Regions from separate parts of the Streptomyces sp. NPDC006552 genome, predicted to be linked through region 1. Evidence: riboswitches for the same ligand, from Rfam matches in the RefSeq annotation. Region 1 holds a riboswitch; each other region holds the start of a gene.

Region 1 (4,490 bases):
ACTTGGCGACGCGCTCGGAGCGGGCCGGGGCGCCGGTCTTGATCTGGCCGCAGTTCGTGGCGACGGCGAGGTCCGCGATCGTCACGTCCTCGGTCTCGCCGGAGCGGTGCGACATCATGCACTTGAAGCCGTTGCGCTGGGCCAGCTCGACGGCGTCCAGGGTCTCGGTCAGCGAACCGATCTGGTTGACCTTGACGAGCAGGGCGTTGGCCGAGTTCTCCTCGATGCCGCGCGCCAGGCGCTCGGGGTTGGTGACGAACAGGTCGTCACCGACGAGCTGCACCTTGTCGCCGAGGCGCTCGGTGATGGTGTTCCAGCCGGCCCAGTCGTCCTCGTACAGCGGGTCCTCGATGGAGACGAGCGGGTACGCGGAGACGAGCTCCTCGTAGTACTCGGTCATCTCGGCGGCGGAGCGCTCCTTGCCCTCGAACTGGTACTTGCCGTCCTTGTAGAACTCGGAGGCGGCGACGTCCAGCGCGAGCGCGACCTGCTGGCCGGGGATGTAACCGGCCTCCTTGATCGCCTCCAGGATGAGGTCGAGCGCCGCGCGGTTCGACTCCAGGTTCGGGGCGAAGCCGCCCTCGTCGCCGAGGCCGGTGGACAGACCCTTGGTCTTCAGCACCTTCTTGAGGGTGTGGTAGACCTCGGTGCCCCAGCGCAGCGCCTCGGAGAAGGACTCCGCGCCGATCGGGGCGATCATGAACTCCTGGATGTCGACGTTCGAGTCGGCGTGCGACCCGCCGTTCAGGATGTTCATCATCGGGACGGGCAGCAGGTGCGCGTTCGGACCGCCGAGGTAGCGGAAGAGCGGCAGGTCGCTGGCCTCGGACGCGGCGTGTGCGACGGCCAGGGAGACGCCCAGGATCGCGTTGGCGCCGAGCGAGCCCTTGTTGTCGGTCGCGTCCAGGTCGAACATCGCCTGGTCGATCAGGCGCTGCTCGGTGGCGTCGTAGCCGACGAGCTCCGGGCCGATCTGCTCGATGACGGCGAGGACGGCCTTCTCGACGCCCTTGCCCTGGTAACGGTTGGGGTCACCGTCACGGAGTTCGATGGCCTCGAAGGCACCGGTGGAGGCACCGGACGGAACAGCAGCACGACCCGTGCTGCCGTCGTCGAGGCCGACCTCGACCTCGACCGTGGGGTTGCCTCGGGAGTCCAGGATTTCCCGGGCTACGACGACGTCGATGGACGGCACGAGCATCTCCTTCTGGGATGTGACACAACAGTGCGGGCGGCTGGCCCGCACCCCTGAGCGTAACCGGCTCCGGGGCATCGGCCAGCCGACCGACCGTCTCGTGGACAACGCCGACAGCGAAATGTTTCCAAACGGAACAAAGACGGCGACCCCCGTCCCGGAGACCAGGACGGGGGTCGCCGGCGAGAGCGGCCCATCAGGGGCGGCGCGGTGGGGTCCGGCGTCCGCCGACGCCGGTGCCCGCCCCTGCGCGGGGTTCTCCTACTTGAGGTGCAGCTGCTGGTCCGGGTAGATCAGGTTGGCGTCGCTGATGATGTCCTTGTTGAGCTTGAACACCTTCTGCCAGCTGGTCCCGTGCGCCTCGGCGATCTTGCTGAGCGTGTCGCCGGTCTTCACCTTGTACTCGCCGTCACCCTTCTCGACCTTCTTGCCGGTCGGGGTGGTGACGGTCTTCTTCGGCGTCTGCTGCTGCGGCTGCGCCTGCTGCTGCGGCTGCTCACGCTGCTGCGAGCGGGTCGTCGTGGAGGAGTCGGAGCGCTCCTGCTGCTGCGGCTGCGACTGCTGCGACGACTCGGCCGGAGCGGAGTTGCTGGTGTCGGCGCCGGACAGGCCCACGCCACAGCTCGGCCAGGCACCCTTGCCCTGCGCGGCCAGCACCTTCTCGGCGACGGATATCTGCTGCGCCTTGGACGCCTGGTCGGCGGAGGAGGCGTAGGAGGTGCCGCCGTACGCGGCCCAGGTCGAGGACGAGAACTGCAGGCCGCCGTAGTAGCCGTTGCCCGTGTTGATCGACCAGTTGCCGCCGGACTCGCAGGCCGCGACCTGGTCCCACTCGGAGGTGGAGGCGGCGGAGGCGCCGGTGGCACCCATCAGCGGAACGGCGACGGCGGCACCGGTGACACCGGCGAGCGTGGCGACACGGACGGCCTTGGACGGGCGACGGTGCTTGCCCTTGCTGGAGAACAGCATGAAGAGATCCCCTCACCGACGCCTACGAGGTGAGCTGTCGGGTTCGGACCAGTGAGTGTCCGGCGCGCATCCTGTGCGCGGCTTGACCCCAAGCCGGTTGCCCGGCACTTACCTTGGGTCCCCCGCTCCTGCCTACGGCGCTGACGCGTCGACTGTTCCCGTACGGACGTCGGCAGGATTCGGCGTGACGTCCGTCGGGGCCCGCTGTGGCGAGCGGTCACGACCGTAAGCAGTCGATCCGCCCGATTTCAAAGACGATCAGGGTCTTTGAGACTCATGTCTCACTCACGCATAACTGGACATACGAGCCTCAACCACCCCTGAACTCCCGCTACTTTTCCACCGTTTCGAGACCAAGATCCAGACTCTGACCAGGAAGGATGAGGTCGGGGTCGGAACCGACCGTCTTCTTGTTCAGGTCGTAGAGCGCATCCGACCCGCCCCGCACGTCGTGAGCCTCCGCGATGTCCCACAAGTTGTCGCCGGAGCGGACCGTGTACGTCCCGTCGGCGCGCTGCTCCTCGCGCGAGGCGTGACGCCCGTCACCCTGACGGGAGGCGGAGGCGTCGTCCGAGGCGCGGTCGCCGCGGTGGCGGCCGGCCTCGTCGGCGTCCGCGGAGGGCTCGGAGTCCGCAGAGCCGGAGCCCGTGGAGCCGGACTGCCCCGACCCGTCACCCTTGTCCGCCTTGTCTGTCTTGTCCGCCTTGTCTTCCGTGCCGTCCGCCGCCCGGCCCGTCGCGGTGGAATCCGGCTCGTCGCTCGCTCCGTCACCAGCCGCGTCACCGGCCGTGCCGTCGGAGGCGTCGGCCGACGGGGCGTCGGAGGCGGTGCCTCCGGCCGCGTCCGAGGCGTCCGGGGTGGCGGAAACGCCCGACGTGCCGGCGCCGCGTTCCGCGTGATTCTTCTCTCCCGCGGTGTCCGAGGAGCCGGCGGGGTCACCGGAGTCCGCCGAACCGGACGTACCGGACGGCTGCGGGGAGGCGCTGACTCCCGGGTCGACATCAGCCGTGTCGTCACCCTGCGTGAGGCCCGCGACGACCGAACAACTCGGCCAGGCGCTCGGCCCCTTGGCGGCGAGCGCCTTCTCGGCGACGGCGATCTGCTGCGAACGGCTGGCGTCGTCGGCGCGCGGGGCGAAGTCGAGCCCGCCGTAGCGCTCCCACATCTCCTGGGAGAACTGGAACCCGCCGTAGTAGCCGTTGCCCGCGTCCAGGCTCCACTGGCCGCCGGACTCGCACTCGGCGAGCTTGTCCCAGGTGGTGGTGGAGGCGGCGCTCGCGCTGGTCGCCGCGAGCAGCGGGATCGCGATGGCGCTGCCGGTGACCCCGGCGGCGACGACGAGAGCAGGGGCCTGACGGGGGCGACGGTGTCGACCGTTCCCGGAGAGCATGCGGTTGCCTTTCGCGAGACTGATGCGGCACGCGACATGAGTGGCGGAAGTGGTGCCGGTTGTGCCTGTGTCGCGATGACTGGTGAACGTAGCGGGACTCGAACGCTTGTCACAAGTCGATGCAGCGCAGATCACGTGAACATCACAATCCTGACAGGGCGTCAGTCATGGAGGTCTTTCGGACGGTTGCATCCAGCGGACTTGATCTCGTATACGACCTCCAGTGCCGGGACCGACTCCTCTCGCCGGGCTTCTGACCCACCGCCTCTCGCGTTCAGCACGTCCATGAGCGGTGGCCAGAACCCCCTCTTGAACCAGGAGTTCTGCCGGTCCTTGATCTGCCCGTGCGGGCCGTATCGCGCAGGGAGTTCGTCCCACAGGCACCCCGTGCGCAGCCGGTGGAGAATGCCGTTCAGCTGCGTCCGGATATCAACGGACCCGCGGACGAACTGGCGCCTCGGGAAGAAGGCCGCCATCGCCTCCTCGACCACCTCCCATCGCGCCTCCGTCACGTCATCGGGCACGAGCACGCCTGTCTGAAGGTGCCAGTCCGTCACCTTGCACCCGACACCGGTCCGCTGCCGCACCCGCTCAAGCGGCCTGGCCCTCACCTCAAGCAACTCGAACACCCGCTGCAACTGCGCGAGCGACATGGCACCGCCGCCCGCCGCGAGCGCCAGCGCTTCCCGGTCGGTCCGCGCCGCGGTCGCGGCGGCCTCGTACTCGGCCAGCACCTCACGCGCCGTGGCCAGCATCCGAGTCGCACGCAGAACGTCTTCGTCGAGTTGGCGCAGTACCGCATCCCTCACGTCCTGGGCGAGCCCCTCGACACGGGACAGATCCTTCGCCGCCCGGGCGATCGCCGCTTCCCTCTCATGGAGAGTGCGCTCGAAGCCCGCCACGCGCTCACGCTGTCGCGCTTCGCTCCCGGGAAGG
Region 2 (4,490 bases), on a different contig from region 1:
TCCCCGCTGCTCGACCTCGCGAGCAACGACTACCTCGGCCTGGCCCGCCACCCCGAGGTCGTCGAGGGCGCCGCCGGGGCCGCGCGCGTCTGGGGCGGCGGCGCCACCGGCTCCCGCCTGGTGACCGGCACCACCGAGCTGCACAGCCGACTGGAGCGGGAACTGGCCGAGTTCTGCGGCTTCGAGGCCGCGCTCGTGCTCTCCTCCGGTTACGCGGCCAACCTCGCGGCCGTCACCGCGCTCGCTCCGCACGGCACGCTGATCGTGTCCGACGCGGCCAACCACGCCTCCCTCATCGACGGCTGCCGCCTCGCCCGCGGCGCCACCGAGGTCGTGCCGCACGCCGACCCCGCCGCCGTCCGCAAGGCCCTGGCCACGCACGACGGCCCGGCCGTCGTCGTCTCGGACACCGTCTTCTCCGTCGACGGCGACCGTGCGCCGCTGGAGCAACTGGCCGCCGTCTGCCGCGCGTCCGCCGCCGGACTGCTCGTCGACGACGCCCACGGACTCGGCGTGCTGGGCTCCGGCGGCCGCGGCGCCCCCTACGCCGCCGGACTGTCCGGCGCGCCCGACACCGTCGCCACCGTCACGCTCTCCAAGTCCTTCGGCAGCCAGGGCGGTGCGGTCCTCGGACCGGCCCACGTCATCGACCATCTCGTCAACACGGCACGCGCGTTCATCTTCGACACCGGTCTCGCGCCGACGGCGGCCGGTGCCGCGCTGGCCGCCCTGCGGCTGCTGCGCCGCGAACCACACCGCGCCGACCGGGCCCGCGAGGTCGCCTCGACCCTCCACCGGCTGCTGGGCGCGGCGGGTCTGACCGCCGTGCGACCGGACGCGGCGGTCGTCTCCGTGCGCGCGCCCTCGCCCGAGGAGGCGGTGCGCTGGGCCGCGCGGTGCCGTGCGGCCGGCCTCGCGGTGGGGTGCTTCCGCCCGCCCTCCGTGCCCGACGGGATCTCGCGGCTGCGGCTGACCGCCCGCGCCGACCTCACCGACGCACAACTCGGCGAGGCCGTAGGGGTGATCAGCCGCGTGGCGCCCGACGGTGCGTTCACCGAAGGGAGTTGACGAACCCCTCCCAGGCGGCCGGGGTGAACAGCAGGGCGGGCCCCGCGATGTTCTTGGAGTCGCGCACGCCCCACAGCCCGGACGCGGGCCCCGAGGTCAGCGGGGCGGTCTCGACGCAGTTGTTCGCGCCGGTGCTGTGGCTGCTGCGCCGCCACCGGGCGCCGCCCAGCGACGAGCTTGCGGGAACGGTGGGAACGTACCGAGGCAGTGCATTCATGGTGCCCCCTTACGCCGTGCCGGGCCGGGGGCGAGGCGTCGGCGTCCTCGTCCGCTCGGTCATCCGGCGATCTCTGCGATGAATTCCAGCGAGTCCTCGGGTGACAGAGAACGGAGGAGAAGAGCATCGAAGGCTTCGGTGTACGCCATGAGGTCTTCTTTCCGTTCGAGGTAGAGGCTACTCGTCAAATGGTCGAGAACAACCACGTCCAGATCAGAAGTGTTCGGAAATGAGAAAACAACGAAAGGCCCGGTGAGGCCGATGTGGCCGCCCGCAGAGAAAGGGAGCACCTGAATTCGGACATGGGGCAGCCGCGCCACCTCGGCCAGATGTGCCATCTGTCGCCGCAGGACGCCGGGGCCGCCCACCTCGCGCCGCAGCACCCCCTCGTCGAGCACCGCGCTCAGCTCCAGCGGCGGCCGCGCCCGCAGGACCTCCTGGCGCGCCAGCCGCACCTCCACCAGCGCCTCGATGTGCGGTTCCGGCGTCCCGGCCAGCACCGAACGCGTCACCGCGCGCGCGTACTCGGGCGTCTGCAACAGCCCCGGCACCACACTCGTCTCCAGCGTCCGGATGCGGCACGCCTGGGACTCCAGGCTGATGAAGTCGCGGTAGGACGGCGGCAGCAGGCCGCGATAGGCGTGCCACCAGTTGTGGCCGCCCGCGTCCTCCGCGCCCGCGAGCGCCACTATCAGCTCCCGCTGCCGCGGGCTCGCTGTCTCGAACGCGTCGAGCAGCCGCAGGACATCCGACGCCTTCACGCCACTGCGTCCTGTCTCGATCCGGCTCACCTTCGACTGGTGCCAGCCCACCCGGCGGGCCGCCTCACCACTGGTCAGGCCGGCCTGGATACGCAGTGCGCGCAACTCCGCGCCGAGTTTGCGACGGCGGACCGCGGGACCGTACCTCATGCCGACTCCTCAGTACTCCTCGGGCCGCACCGCCGGACCCTTTTCCCGGGCCGTGCGGCACCGCCTCTGGGCAGACGGTAGAGGAACCGGCGCGCGCCCGCCCAAATACGGTTCACCGGCGCAGAGTTCACCGCTTCGAGCGACAGATATATGCATATCTTGGGGGATCGGCACCACGGAGGGACATCGGGGTGGCACGCTGGCGCGAAGCAGAAGTCGGAGACCGCACGCCAGCGAACCGCCAGCGTCGCAGGTGCGGCCCCGGTGGGAAAGGGACGACGTCGCCATGGCAGACCACCAGGAAGCATCCCTCACGCTGCCGAGCGATCCCGCCTCGGTCCCCGCGGCCCGCAGGTACGTGAGCCGGGTGCTCGCGGAGTGGGGACTGCCCGGCGACACCGACACGGCCGACAGCGTGCGCCTGATCGTCTCGGAGCTGGCGACCAACGCCGTGCAGCACACCCTGGGCCTGTCCCCCACCTTCACCGTCGACCTGGAGCTGGAGCGCGACGAGCGGCTGCGCATCGGCGTCACCGACAGCCACCCGCGCTATCCCAAGCGGCTGCCCGCGGCCGTCCAGCAGGACAACGGACGCGGCATGGTGATCATCCGCTGCCTCACCGCGGAGTGCGGCGGACGGCTCTCGGTGTCGCCGACCCCCGAGGGCGGCAAGACCGTATGGATCTCCCTGCCCTGGACCGCCCGTCCGGACGGCCGCCGCACGGGTCCGCGCGCGGCCTGGTGACGCCGGCGGCGCGCGATGTCGCGCGGGGACGGCCGTGGCCCGTCCCCGGGGGAGCGCTCCGTACGGCGGCGTCAGCGCACCCGCCCGTACCAGACGCTCCGCGTCCAGATCTTCTCCAGCCGCACCACGGCCCCGGTCTTGGGGGAGTGCCAGATCCGTCCCTTCCCGGCGTAGATGCCGACGTGGTAGACGCTCCGGCCCGAGTGGAAGAAGACCAAATCCCCGGTCGTGCGGTGGGACGCGGCGACATGGCGGGTCTTGTTGTACTGCTGCGCGGCGGTGCGCGGCAGCTTCTTGCCCGCCCTTTTGAACGAGTAGAGCGTCAGCCCCGAGCAGTCGAACCGGTGCGGGCCCGTCGCGCCCCACTTGTAGGGCGCCCCCTTCTTGGAGGCCGCGACCTTCAGTGCCTTGGTCGAGACCGTGGCCGCCGACGCCTCGGACGCGGTGCCGGGGACCACGAGCCCGGCGCCGGCGACGGCGAGCGTCAGGGCCGAGGCGGTCCCCGCCCGGCTCAGCAGGGCGGGAACACGATTGAGCGCAGTCATGCGCAACCCTTCGTCAACCGCCTGTGAAGGGTGACCTGTCGGGTTCGGGCAGGCGAAGATGCCCGGCCGCGCGGTGCGGCTTCACCCCAAGGGCCCCTCGGACGCCACCTCCGTCGAGGTGGGCCGGCGGCCCGTCGTGCCTGGGTCCTCCACTCCTGCCGATGCACATCTGTCGACCTGGCATCCGCACGGCGGCAGGACTCGGCGTCCGCACGGACCGCCCCGCCGCGGCGGCGGGGGCTTGTCGTCGGAGGGATCTTCACGCACATTCGGGCCGGAAACCGAGTTGAACCGGCGGTAAGTGAGGCTCGTCACGCTTGACCCGTTCGGGTGGGCGTTGCTCCGTCCGGGCCGGGCCCGCGCCGCCCGACCCTGCCCGCACCAGCGGCGGAACAGCTGATTCCGGTCTCCGCGTACCCCTGGGGCGCAACTCCGGCCGCCGTGCCGCCGGGCGCATGTCTACGCCGTTTGGTGGTACACCATGTGGCCCATGGCGGCGTGATCGCGGACGGTCCGACCGAACCATGGCGTCAACTGGCCACTTCTGGCGGCAATGCGACTCTCCGTGTCCGTTTCTCACCGTCAAGGACCCGCAAGGCGCGTGTCAGAGTGGCCGCGTGCACCTCGCTCTCGCCGCGCCGGTGCATCAGTTCCAGCGCGTCCCGCAGCGCCGCTGCCCGGGCGACGAGCGCCTGCGCGGCCCGCAGCCCGCGATAGGTGTCGTCACCGCGCGCCGGATTGATGCGCGCGAGCAGATCGACCACCTCCAGGTAGCTGTCCAGGAACGCGCACTCGGCCCGGGTCAGCGCGGGCAGCGGCGGCAGTTCGGGCGGATACATCAGGACGTCACCGCACACCCGGTGCGCCGAGCCCGGCCTTGCGGCTGTGCACGACCTGGTCCACAAGGCCGTACGCCACGGCCTGCCGCGCGTCCAGCACCGTGTCCCGCTCGATGTCGCGGCCGACCTGTTCCTTCGCCCGCCCGGAATGGCGTGCGAGCAACT
Region 3 (4,490 bases), on a different contig from region 1:
GACGTGATCGGCACGGAGCTGCGCGAGGTCGTCGAGGAGGAGGTCCCGGCGCGCGCCCTCATGGCGGCCTACCGGCTGCCCGAGGACGGCACGCGCGCGTGCGACGCCGCCGACCTCGCCCTGACAGTGCTCGGCGGCGGCGAGTCGTCGCGGCTCTACAACCGCCTGGTACGCCGCGACCGCACCGCGGTGGCCGCCGGGTTCGGGCTGCTGCGCCTGGCCGGAGCGCCCTCCCTGGGCTGGCTCGACGTGAAGACCTCCGGCGACGTCGAGGTGCCGGCGATCGAGAGCGCGGTCGACGAGGAACTCGCCCGGTTCGCCGAGGAGGGCCCCTCGCCCGAGGAGATGGAGCGCGCGCAGGCCCAGTTGGAGCGCGAGTGGCTGGACCGGCTCAGCACAGTGGCGGGCCGCGCCGACGAACTGTGCCGCTACGCCGTGCTGTTCGGCGACCCGCAGCTCGCCCTGACCGCCGTGCAGCGCGTCCTGGAGGTGACCGCGGACGAGGTCCAGGAGGCCGCCAAGGCGCGGCTGCGCCCCGACAACCGCGCGGTCCTCGTGTACGAGCCCACGGCCCCCGCCGAACCCCATGACGAGACCGCCGAGAGCGACCCGAGCGACGAGGAGGCGGGCCGGTGACCGAGCAGCTCGCGACCATGGACTTCCATCCCCGACCGCAGGCCGGCACGGCCAAGCCGTGGGCGTTCCCCGCGCCCGAGCGCGGCGAACTGGCCAACGGCCTGACCGTGCTGCGCTGCCACCGTCCCGGCCAGCAGATCGTGGCCGTGGAGATCAACCTCGACGCGCCACTGGACGCCGAGCCCGCCGGGCTCGAGGGCGTCGCCACGATCATGGCGCGTGCCTTCAACGAGGGCACCGACAAGCACTCCGCGGAGGAGTTCGCCGCCGAACTGGAGCGCTGCGGCGCCACGATGGACGCGCACGCCGACCACCCCGGCGTCCGGGTCTCCCTGGAAGTGCCGGTCTCCCGCCTGCCCATGGGCCTCGCCCTGCTGGCCGACGCCCTGCGCGCGCCCGCCTTCGCGGACGGGGAGATCGAGCGCCTCGTCCGCAACCGCCTGGACGAGATCCCGCACGAGAGCGCCAACCCGGCCCGCCGCGCCGCCAAGGAGCTCTCCCGGCAGCTCTTCCCGGCCCAGGCGCGCATGTCGCGCCCGCGGCAGGGCACCGAGGAGAGCGTCGCCGCCATCGACGCCGCGGCGGTACGCGCCTTCTACGAGAAGCACGTGCGCCCCGCCACCGGGACCGTCGTCGTGGTGGGCGACCTGGCCGGCACCGACCTGGACGCCCTCCTCGCGGACACGCTCGGCGCCTGGACCGGCGACACCGCGGAGCCGCGCCCGATCCCGCCGGTGACCGCCGACGACACCGGCCGCGTGGTCATCGTGGACCGCCCCGGAGCCGTGCAGACGCAGCTCCTGATCGGCCGCATCGGACCCGACCGGCACGACCGGGTGTGGGCCGCGCAGATCCTCGGCACGTACTGCCTGGGCGGCACGCTCACCTCGCGCCTGGACCGCGTCCTGCGCGAGGAGAAGGGCTACACCTACGGTGTGCGCTCCTTCGCCCAGGTGCTGCGGTCCGCGCCGGACGGGACGGGCGCCGCGATGCTCGCCATCAGCGGCTCCGTGGACACCCCGAACACCGGACCCGCGCTCGCGGACCTGTGGCAGGTGCTGCGCACCCTTGCCGAGGGGGGTCTCACCGACGCCGAGCGGGACACCGCCGTGCAGAACCTGGTGGGCGTGGCCCCGCTCAAGTACGAGACCGCCGCCGCCGTCGCGGGCACGCTGGCCGACCAGGTCGAGCAGCACCTGCCGGACGACTTCCAGGCCCGGCTGTACCGCCGGCTCGCCGAGACAGGCACCGTGGAGGCCACCGCAGCGGTCGTGAGCGCCTTCCCGGCGGACCGTCTGGTGACGGTCCTCGTGGGCGACGCCGCGCAGATCGAGGAGCCCGTCAAGGCCCTCGGCATCGGTGAGGTGAGCGTCGTCCGGGGGTGACCGCGGCCCCGTACGTCCTCCGAAGCCCCGGCGGCCACCACGGCCACCGGGGCTTCGTGGTGTCGCTCACGTTCGCCCGTGAAGGCACAGGTGCCGCTTATGCCCGGATTGGGGCGGAGGTTGCCTGTCTGCTCTGTGGCATGCGCTACAAAAGCCGGGATCCGTTTGTTGATTAAAAGATGTCCCGCTTAGCGTCGGTCCGGCTGTCCGCCAGACACGCGTCGCGCCCGCGACACCGGACAGTCATCGCCGAGTCCCCCAGGCGCGAGCCAGGGGAGCCGGGGACCCACGCAGTCCCTGGGGTGAATCGGGCACTCTTCCCGGCCGTGCAGGCCGGGCCGGGCGCCCGTAGGAGACCTTCCTGCTCCGAACCCGTCAGCTAACCCGGTAGGCGAGAGGGAAGGAAAGGACCAGCCACTTCATGGCGTTCACCCGTGCCACCGGGAAGCACCGTCGTCCCAGTCGCCTCACGCGTACCACCGCGCAGGTCGCGAGCGTCGCGGCGCTCACCACGACCGGTGTGGTGGCGGGCCTCGCGGCCCCCGCACTCGCCGCCGACACCGCGGCCCCCGAGCAGAACGGCCTGACCCAGGCCCTCTCCATCGGTGACTCCCTGGCCGACCAGATCGACGCGCAGGCCGCCGCCCAGAAGAAGGCCGCCGACGCGGCCGCCGCCAAGGCGAAGGCCGAGGCTGAGGCCAAGAAGCGGGCCGAGGAGGCCAAGCGCGAGGCCGAGGCGAAGGCCGCCAAGGAGCGCGCGGCCAAGGAGCGGGCCGCGCGCGAGGCCGAGCGCAAGCGCCTCAACAGCTTCGTGGCGCCGATCGCCGGCTCCTATGTCTCCACCGGCTACCAGGCGAGCAGCGGCCTGTGGTCCTCCGGAAGCCACACCGGCATCGACTTCCACGCGGCGAGCGGTACGTCCGTGCACGCCGTCGGCGCCGGCACCGTGGTCGAGGCCGGCTGGGGCGGCGCGTACGGCAACAACATCGTGATCAAGATGAACGACGGCACGTACACCCAGTACGGGCACCTGTCGTCCCTCGGCGTCTCCGTCGGCCAGGCCGTCACCCCCGGCCAGCAGATAGGCCTCTCCGGCGCGACCGGCAACGCCACGGGCCCGCACCTGCACTTCGAGGCCCGCACGACCCCCGAGTACGGCTCGGACATGGACCCCGTCGCGTATCTGCGCTCGCACGGTGTGAACGTCTGACGTCCCATCGCCCACAGGGAAAGCCCCGGCTCGTCGAGCCGGGGCTTTCGCGTGCAGCGAGCATTTCTGGCCAGAAAATATCCATGGATTCCGGTCCGGCATCGGAAATGCCACGGCGGTGGAATAGAGTCACCGGATCGGGCGTGACCTAAAGGTGATCTGCGCGCCCGTGCAAGCGTCGATCGACCGCGTTTCGCGGGGATGAAGGCGGAGGTCGGGTCATGCGCATTCCCGCACACTCGGTATGCACGGCGATCCGCGACGACATCGTCGCGGGTGTCCATGAGCGTGGCAGCAGACTCACCGAGGAAGTGCTCGCGCGGCGCTACGGAGTCTCGCGCGTACCGGTGCGCGAGGCGCTGCGCACCCTGGAGGCCGAGGGTTTCGTCGTGACCCGGCGGCACGCGGGCGCGTGCGTGGCCGAACCCACCGGGCAGGAGGCCGCCGACCTCCTGGAGGTGCGGATGCTGCTCGAACCCCTGAGCGCCGCGCGCGCCGCGCAGCGCCGCACCGAAGCCCATCTCAAGGTCCTGCGCGGCCTGGTCAGGCTGGGCCAGGAGCGTGCCAGGCGCGGCCAGAACGAGGATCTGCGCGCCCTGGGCGGCTGGTTCCACGAGACCCTCACGGGAGCCTCTGGCAGCCCCGGCCTGATCGCGCTGCTCACGCAGCTCCGGCACAAGATCGCCTGGATGTACGGCGTGGAGAACCCGGCCCGGCCGGTCGAGTCCTGGGCCGAGCACGGTGCCATCGTGGACGCGGTGGCCCGCGGTGACGCCGAGCGCGCCCGTGCCCTGACCGCGCGGCACGCCGAGCGCGTGGTCGCCGTCCACCGGTTGCGCGTTCCCCGCGCCGCCGACCGTGTGAGGACTTCGCAACCTCCCGTCAACACGGCAGGCCTTCCCCATTAACAGGAAGGCCGTATACATAGAGGTGCATTTTTTCGGAAGAAGTGCAGGGTATTTTCGCGGCGCCTGTCACTACTGAATAGTCGGCGGGCTCAGGAATACCTGAATTCCGGTTCCGATTCCCGGGGCGCGTTCCGCGAGGAACCGGGCGGCTGTGGAAACGACGAAGCCGCGCGCCCCGAGGGGAAACGCGCGGCCCGGCGGAGCGAGGGATCAGACGGTCTCGGGGAGCTCGTCGAGGCCCTCGGAGACCAGCTTCGCCAGACGGTCGAGCGCGGCGTCCGCACCCTCGGCGTCGGAGGCCAGGACGATCTCCTCGCCGCCCTGGGCGCCCAGGCCCAGGACCGCAAGCAT

Evidence for each region. A riboswitch is a leader RNA that binds a small molecule or an ion and turns the genes downstream of it on or off. The one in region 1 is predicted to bind cyclic di-AMP.
Region 2: it holds a riboswitch for cyclic di-AMP, as region 1 does, so the genes downstream of both, ABZY33_RS05745 (C40 family peptidase) here and ABZY33_RS09705 (transglycosylase family protein) in region 1, are expected to answer to the same signal.
Region 3: it holds a riboswitch for cyclic di-AMP, as region 1 does, so the genes downstream of both, ABZY33_RS10100 (M23 family metallopeptidase) here and ABZY33_RS09705 (transglycosylase family protein) in region 1, are expected to answer to the same signal.

Annotation. Positions count from the first base shown of each region.
Region 1 is NZ_JBEXOS010000011.1:95,111-99,600, reverse strand. Features, by position in the region: gene eno (phosphopyruvate hydratase) at 1-1,195, opposite strand, end outside; gene ABZY33_RS09705 (transglycosylase family protein) at 1,457-2,164, opposite strand; cyclic di-AMP (ydaO/yuaA leader) riboswitch at 2,169-2,314, opposite strand; gene ABZY33_RS09700 (transglycosylase family protein) at 2,496-3,554, opposite strand; gene ABZY33_RS09695 (transposase) at 3,716-4,490, opposite strand, start outside.
Region 2 is NZ_JBEXOS010000006.1:75,681-80,170, reverse strand. Features, by position in the region: gene ABZY33_RS05765 (8-amino-7-oxononanoate synthase) at 1-1,068, shown strand, start outside; gene ABZY33_RS05760 (DUF397 domain-containing protein) at 1,052-1,285, opposite strand; gene ABZY33_RS05755 (helix-turn-helix transcriptional regulator) at 1,345-2,196, opposite strand; gene ABZY33_RS05750 (ATP-binding protein) at 2,483-2,941, shown strand; gene ABZY33_RS05745 (C40 family peptidase) at 3,013-3,486, opposite strand; cyclic di-AMP (ydaO/yuaA leader) riboswitch at 3,490-3,621, opposite strand; gene ABZY33_RS05740 (hypothetical protein) at 4,017-4,325, opposite strand; gene ABZY33_RS05735 (ATP-dependent Clp protease proteolytic subunit) at 4,333-4,490, opposite strand, start outside.
Region 3 is NZ_JBEXOS010000012.1:29,020-33,509, reverse strand. Features, by position in the region: gene ABZY33_RS10110 (pitrilysin family protein) at 1-636, shown strand, start outside; gene ABZY33_RS10105 (pitrilysin family protein) at 654-2,021, shown strand; cyclic di-AMP (ydaO/yuaA leader) riboswitch at 2,259-2,430, shown strand; gene ABZY33_RS10100 (M23 family metallopeptidase) at 2,443-3,231, shown strand; gene ABZY33_RS10095 (GntR family transcriptional regulator) at 3,453-4,139, shown strand; gene ABZY33_RS10090 (HPr family phosphocarrier protein) at 4,350-4,490, opposite strand, start outside.